Regions from separate parts of the Mesorhizobium sp. M0029 genome, predicted to be linked through region 2. Evidence: predicted binding sites of a transcription regulator. Region 2 holds the regulator's gene; each other region holds the start of a gene.
What was found. Region 2 encodes PhoB, which activates phosphate uptake and scavenging genes when phosphate is short. Its sites were predicted from a motif close to TGTCATNNANCTGTCAT; they were not measured.
Positions count from the first base shown of each region.

Region 1 (2,267 bases), on a different contig from region 2:
CCTTGGCCTGGGCGGCAGCCGGTGCTAGCCAAGACAGGGGGAGAACTGTCCTTGGCGTCCAGCATCCATGACCTTGCGCGTCACCTGAACATTTCGATCGGCACCGTGTCGCGGGCGCTGAACGGCCGCGCCGACGTCAATGCCGACACCCGCCAGCGCGTGCTCGCCGCCGCCAAGCAATTGAACTATTCGCCCAACCAGTCCGGCCGCAGCCTGCGGCAAGGCACCACCCATTCGATCGCCTTCATGCTGCAGCCGCATCCGGGCGACCAGCAATATGGCGAACCCTTCTTCATCCCGTTCCTGATCGGTCTGCAGGGCCGGCTGGCCGAGGATGACCTGGATCTGATGGTCGTCATGGGCGAGCCCGGCCAATATCAGCAGGAGAGGCTGCGCCGCGTGGTTGAGACGCGCCGGGCCGACGCGGTCGTGTTGGCCAACACACGGCGGGAAGACGATCGGATCGACTATCTCAGCAAGGCCGGCTTTCCCTTCGCCACGCTTGGCCGAAGTCAATCCGGCGACGACACCTATCCTTCGCTCGATATAGATTTCGAGAGGGCGGGTGATGAAGCCGTCGACCGGCTGGTCGCGCGCGGCCACCGCCGCATTGCCGCCATCCGCCCTTCGCTTGATCTCAACTTCGGCTACCTGTTCCTCGACGGCTACCGCAACGCGCTGGGGCGGCATGGCATCGAAGTCGACCCCGGCCTGATCGCCGACGGCTTCATCAACGAGGCCGGAGGCTACCAGGTGACGCCGCGCGTGATGCTCTCCAAGGACCGGCCCACAGCCATCATCTTCAACAATGACGCAATGGCGCTCGGCGGCTGCAAGGCACTGGCCGAAATGGGCATCAGGCCCGGCCACGACATCGCGGTGATCGTCATCGTCGACACGCCGCTCTGCCGTTATTTCTCGCCGGCGCTGACCGCCTTCCGTCCGTCGCTGGAGCCGATGGGCCGGAGGCTGGCCGAAATGCTGCTGGCCTCGCTTCCGGCCTTTGCCGGCCCGGAAGGTCCGCGCATCATCCGCGAAGTCTGGCCGCTGGAGCTGATCGCGCGCGACAGCGATTGAAAGTGCGTCTCTCCCTTCTCCCACAAGGGAGAAGGAAGAGGCCCGCTCTGTCACGCAACTATCATCTTCGCGTCCTAGACCGCTTTGCGAGAGGGCGACATCGTCGATGCGATGCGGTGGCCCCTTTGCGCCGCTCAAGGCTTGTCACAAAGAGGATCTCCATGAAAATCTCGCACCGAACCGTGTCGCTCGGCGCCGCGCTGGCGCTGTTTACCGCCCTGACCCCTGCCCTTGCCGACAGCACAGTCACCGTTGGTGGCTTCGTCAACAAGGGCCTGGTCGGCGTCGGCCGCATCCCGGCCGATCAGAAGGACAAGTTCGGCGAGACCTTCGGCTCCGGCTCCGGCATGTCCATCGACGCCGCAAGCTGGACCCGTGGCGCGGACGGCTACAAGGGCTCGCTCTGGTTGCTGCCGGACCGTGGCTACAATGTCGTCGGCACCACCGATTACCGGCCGCGCCTCAACACTATTCGCATCGAGTTCACGCCGGTAGCACTAGGCGCCACGCCCACCTCCGGCCAGGAACAGACAGGCGTCAAGGCGACGCTTGCCGATTCCCTGCTCCTCACCGACGACAAGGGCGCTGACGCCACCGGCCTCGATCCGCTCAACGGCGTGCGCGCGGCCAATGGCGACCTGCCGATCCTGCCCGAGGCCAATGGCAAGCTGGCGCTCGACAATGAGGCGATCGCGCGGCTGCCCGACGGCACCATGTTCATCTCTGACGAATACGGCCCCAACATCTACCGCTTCTCGGCCGACGGCCATCTGTTGTCGGCAACGCAGCCGCCGGCCGCTTTGGTGCCGATGCGCAAGGGCGGGCCGAACTTCGCCTCCGACAATCCAGGCCCCGGTGCAGCCGAACCCGATCCGAAGGATCCCGAAACCGGCCGCCAGAACAATCAAGGCCTCGAAGGCATGGCGCTGACGCCGGACGGCAAGTCGCTGATCACTGTGCTGCAGTCGGCGCCCCGCCAGGATGGCGGCGATTCGCCCGCGACGCGCCAGAACACCCGCGCGCTGGTCTACGACGCCTCCGACCCGGCCCATCTCAAGCTGGTGCATGAATATGCCGTGCCGCTGCCGGTGTTCAAGGACGCCAAGGACAAGACCAAGGTCGCCGCGCAGAGCGAAATCGTGGCGCTGTCCGACAAGACCTTCCTGATGCTGGCGCGCGACAGCGGAAAC
Region 1 is NZ_JAMYVF010000007.1:208,450-210,716, forward strand. Features, by position in the region: gene NKJ76_RS14770 (LacI family DNA-binding transcriptional regulator) at 52-1,077, shown strand; gene NKJ76_RS14775 (esterase-like activity of phytase family protein) at 1,239-2,267, shown strand, end outside.
Region 1: a site for PhoB is predicted at 1,126-1,142, ahead of NKJ76_RS14775 (esterase-like activity of phytase family protein). Genes of this name have one in related genera too.

Region 2 (2,267 bases):
CTGTCGCTCAATTTCCTGTCCGTCACCGTCATCGACTATGCCGGCCACGTCGTCGCCGAGGAACAGCGCCGGCTGGACACGCTGACCAAGCCGCGCGACGAGCTGATTGGCGAATGCGTAGCAATCGTCCGGCGGCGGCTTGAGGATCCCGACCTCGATGTCCAGAGCATCGCCCGCATTGCCATGGGCATCCAGGGCATCACCGATTCGCAGGCGCGCGCCATGCTGTGGTCGCCGATCACGCCACTGACCGACATTGCCTTCGCCGACATGTTGGAAGCGGAATTCGGCATTCCTGCCACCATGGAGAACGATTGCAACATGATGGCGGTGGCGCTGCAATGGCGCCAGCCCGAGCGCTACCGCGACAATTTTATCGCCATCCTCTTATCGCACGGCATCGGCATGGGCCTGGTGCTGAAAGGCGAACTGTTCACCGGCACCCATTCCTCGGGCGGCGAGTTCGGCCACATGATCCACCGTCCGGGCGGCGCGCTCTGCCGCTGCGGGCGGCGCGGCTGCGTGGAAGCCTATGCCGGAAACTACGCCATCTGGCGCAGCGCCAAAATGATGGGCGAGGATGCCGAGCCGGTCGATATCGGCGACGCTGATATGCGCGCACTCGCCGCGCGCGCCCGCGAAACCGACGGCCCGGAGCGCGAAGCCTATCGCAAGGCCGGCGAGGCGCTCGGCTTCGGCCTCGGCAGCCTGTTTGCGCTGATCGATCCGGCACCCGTCGCCATGGTAGGCGTCAGCGCCGCCGCCTTCGACCTGATCGAGCCGGCATTGCGCGAGGCCATCGCCCAGACTGCCGGCGGCCAGCACTCGAAGTCGATCTCCTTCGACACCGAGCCCAACGAACTGCCGCTGATCCGCGAAGGCTGCGCCATGCGCGCACTCGGCTTCGTCGACCAGGAGATTTTCGCACCGGGCATTCAGCCCAAATCTGGCAAGCATGTCGCCTGAAAGGCCGGCAACGGCGCGACGCGCAGCATCCTAATCTTCCCTGATCGCGTAGCCGGCGCCGCGAATGGTACGGATGACATCCGGCATGCGGCCGTTGTTGACGGCCTTGCGCAGCCGCCCGACATGGACATCGACGGTTCGCTCGTCGATATAGATCGTCTCGCCCCAGACATTGTCGAGCAGTTGGCTGCGCGAGAACACGCGGCCGGGATGGCGCATCATGAATTCGAGCAGCCGGAACTCGGTCGGTCCGAGCCTGATCTCGCTCTTCTTGCGGTAGACCCGGTGCGATTCTCGATCGAGCACGATGTCGCCGACCTTGAGCACGCTGGACAGCACTTCCGGCTTGGCCCGGCGCAGCAGCGCCTTCACTCGCGCCATGAACTCCGGCGTCGAGAATGGCTTGACCAGATAGTCGTCGGCGCCGGTGGACAGGCCGCGCACGCGATCGCTTTCCTCACCGCGCGCGGTCAGCATGATGATCGGCAGCCGCTCGGTTTCGGGCCGCACTCTAAGCCGCCGGCAGAGCTCGATGCCGGAAACAGCGGGCACCATCCAGTCGAGCACCAGGAGATCGGGCACGTTTTCCTGCAGGCGGATCTCGGCCTCGTCGCCGCGTGTCACCACCTCGACGTGATAGCCTTCGGATTCGAGGTTGTAGCGGAGGAGCACGCCTAGCGGTTCCTCGTCCTCCACGACCATGATGCGTGGCGCGATCATCGGCAGTTCACCCTCATCAGGCCGGCATGGCCATCGCCGTCTCGTCCTGCTTCGGACGATTGGCGGGCAGTTGCTGGCCGGTCAGCACATAATACGCATTTTCGGCGATGTTGGTGACATGATCGCCGATGCGCTCAAGATTCTTGGCGCAGAACAAGAGATGCGTGCAGGCGGTGATGTTGCGAGGGTCTTCCATCATGTAGGTCAAGAGCTCACGAAACACGGACGTGTATTTGACGTCGATGCGCTCGTCGTCATTCCTGAGTTTTGCAAGCGCTGCCGCATCGGTGGCGGCATATTCCTCGACGACGCCTTGCACCTGGATCAGCACCAGCTGCGCCATGGCGTCGATGGAGTGCGACAGGTCGCGCGGCGTGACACTGAGGCCCACGGTGCCGACGCGCTTGGCGATGTTCTTGGCGAGATCGCCGATGCGCTCGAGGTCGCCGGCCATGCGGATCGAGCCGACCACGGCGCGCAGATCGTTGGCCATCGGCTGGCGCTTGGCGATCAGCGTGATGGCGCGGTCGTCCAGTTCGCGCTGGCGCGCATCCATGATGGCGTCGTCGGAAACGACACGC
Region 2 is NZ_JAMYVF010000018.1:74,017-76,283, reverse strand. Features, by position in the region: gene NKJ76_RS25270 (ROK family protein) at 1-966, shown strand, start outside; gene phoB (phosphate regulon transcriptional regulator PhoB) at 997-1,686, opposite strand; gene phoU (phosphate signaling complex protein PhoU) at 1,703-2,267, opposite strand, start outside.

Region 3 (2,267 bases), on a different contig from region 2:
GACAGCGGGAATCGCCTGCTGGTTCGGGGCGGCGCCGGTGTAGAACACGTTGCGCTCGCTTTCCTCGCCCTCATACTGGACGGGGTAGAACAGGATGTTGTCGAGTTCTGAGAACACCGGCAGCACCGATTTGCGCGACACCGAGGTCCAGCAGCCGAACACGGCGGCGACCTTGTCCTTGGAGATCAGCTCGCGCGCCTTCTCGGCGAAGAGCGGCCAATTGGAGGCCGGATCGACAACGACCGCCTCAAGCTTCTTGCCGAGCAGGCCGCCCTTGGCGTTCTGCTCTTCGATGAGCATCAGCATGGCGTCTTTCAGCGTCGTCTCCGAAATCGCCATGGTACCCGACAGCGAATGCAGAATGCCGACCTTGATCGTGTCTTCGGCGGCCTTGGCCGGAGACGACATCGACAGGCCGGCGGCGAACACGCCGGCCGAAAACATTTTTGTTATTGTGGAGAAGTTACCCCTCATACTGAAGACTCCCAAGCTGTTTGATTGCACCGCGACAATGCAAAGCAACTGCCGTGCCAAACGCGAAGGCGCCGCTCACGAAGATGGAATAGCCGAGCGTTATCAGCCGGTTGGTATATTAGCCCTCGAGAAAACAGTGGCAGCCGGTAAAAATTGATTGAGGCAAATTTGCGCAGCGCACACGACTTTTGCCTAATTTTCGCCCAAATAGGACAAATGCCTAGTTTTTGATCTCCGGCCGTGGATTCCGGGCGAACAATGTTGCGGCACGGCGCAAAAATAGGGCAAGCTCGCCCTTCAAAAGAGAGACGTCATGACATCTCGCATCTCACGCATTTCCGGCATCCTGCTGCTGATGGCAACGAGCGGCGCCGCGCGCGCCGATTTCAGCGAGGGCAAACTTCCTGACGGCACCTATCATTGCGAGGTCTATTTGCTCGGCGCCTTCCTCAACCTCGGCGACATCACTATCAAGGGCAATGTCTATACCGGCCCGGTGACGTTCGGAACGGCGCTGCAAGGCTACAATTATCAGATGAACGCCAATGGCGAGATCACCTGGCTCGGGCCGCTGGGCGGCTATACCACTGGTGGCAACTCCGTCTCCATGACACAGGCAACACTGGACGGCGAGACTGCCCCGTCATTCGACATCATTCTGAAGCAGCCCGACGGCGCCTTCACCGCCTCGACCTGCACCAAGGGCTGAGCGATGCGTAGTGCCGCGCCCAGTTGCGGCAAAACCTTCCTCTTATGTCATGTGAATGTTGCCTAAGCAGACTAGGGCAACGGTGCGCCGTAACATCCACCCTGAGAGGCAGACACCATGGCCAATGCACCGTCTTCATCCTCCCCCGTCATCCGCGAAATCATTGCCGAGCGCGTCTCGCGCCGGTCTCTTTTGAAAGGCAGCCTCGCCTCCGGCGCGCTGATTGCCGGCGGCAGCTTTGTCGGCTCCTTGTTTGCCGGCGAAACGCATGCCGCCACAGCGCAGTCGACGCTCGGCTTTCCCGAGCTGAAACGGGTCTACGGCAAGACCCATGCCGCCGCCGAAGGCTATGAGACGACCATCGTCGCGCGCTGGGGCGACCCGCTTGCAGCCGGCCTCGCCGAATTCGACGGCAACAAGGTCGCGGCGGAGGAACAGGAAAAGCGCTTCGGCTACAATTGCGACTACATCGCCTTCATGCCGCTGCCCAAGGGTACGGTGAATTCCGATCATGGCCTGCTCTGCGTCAACAACGAATACATCTCGCCCAATGTGATGTTTCCGGGGATGACCGAGGGCGATGCCGGCAAGACGATGACCAGGGAACAGGTCGATCTCGGCATGGCCGCGATGGGCCATTCGATCCTCGAGGTGCAGGTGAAGGACGGCAAGTGGGAAACCGTGGCGGACAGCCCGCTCAACCGCCGCATCACCGCCAACACCGAAATGACCGTTTCCGGACCGGTTGCCGGCCATGCGCTGATGAAGACCTCGGCCGACGCGACTGGCACGAAAGTGCTCGGCACCAGCTATAATTGCAGCGGCGGTGTTACCCCGTGGGGCACGGTGCTGACCTGCGAGGAAGGCGTGTCCGACATTTTCGGCGGCGACCCGAAAAAGGCGCCGACTGCCGACCTGCTCGACCGTTACGGCTTCGACGGCTCCGACATGTATGGCCGCGGCCGCTTCCATGACCGCTTCAACCTCGACAAGGAACCGAACGAGGCCAACCGCTTCGACTGGGTGGTCGAGATCGACCCTTACGATCCTCAGTCCAAGCCGGTGAAGCGCACGGCACTTGGCC
Region 3 is NZ_JAMYVF010000002.1:185,921-188,187, forward strand. Features, by position in the region: gene urtA (urea ABC transporter substrate-binding protein) at 1-474, opposite strand, end outside; gene NKJ76_RS04120 (hypothetical protein) at 788-1,183, shown strand; gene NKJ76_RS04125 (PhoX family protein) at 1,301-2,267, shown strand, end outside.
Region 3: a site for PhoB is predicted at 1,229-1,245, ahead of NKJ76_RS04125 (PhoX family protein). Genes of this name have one in related genera too.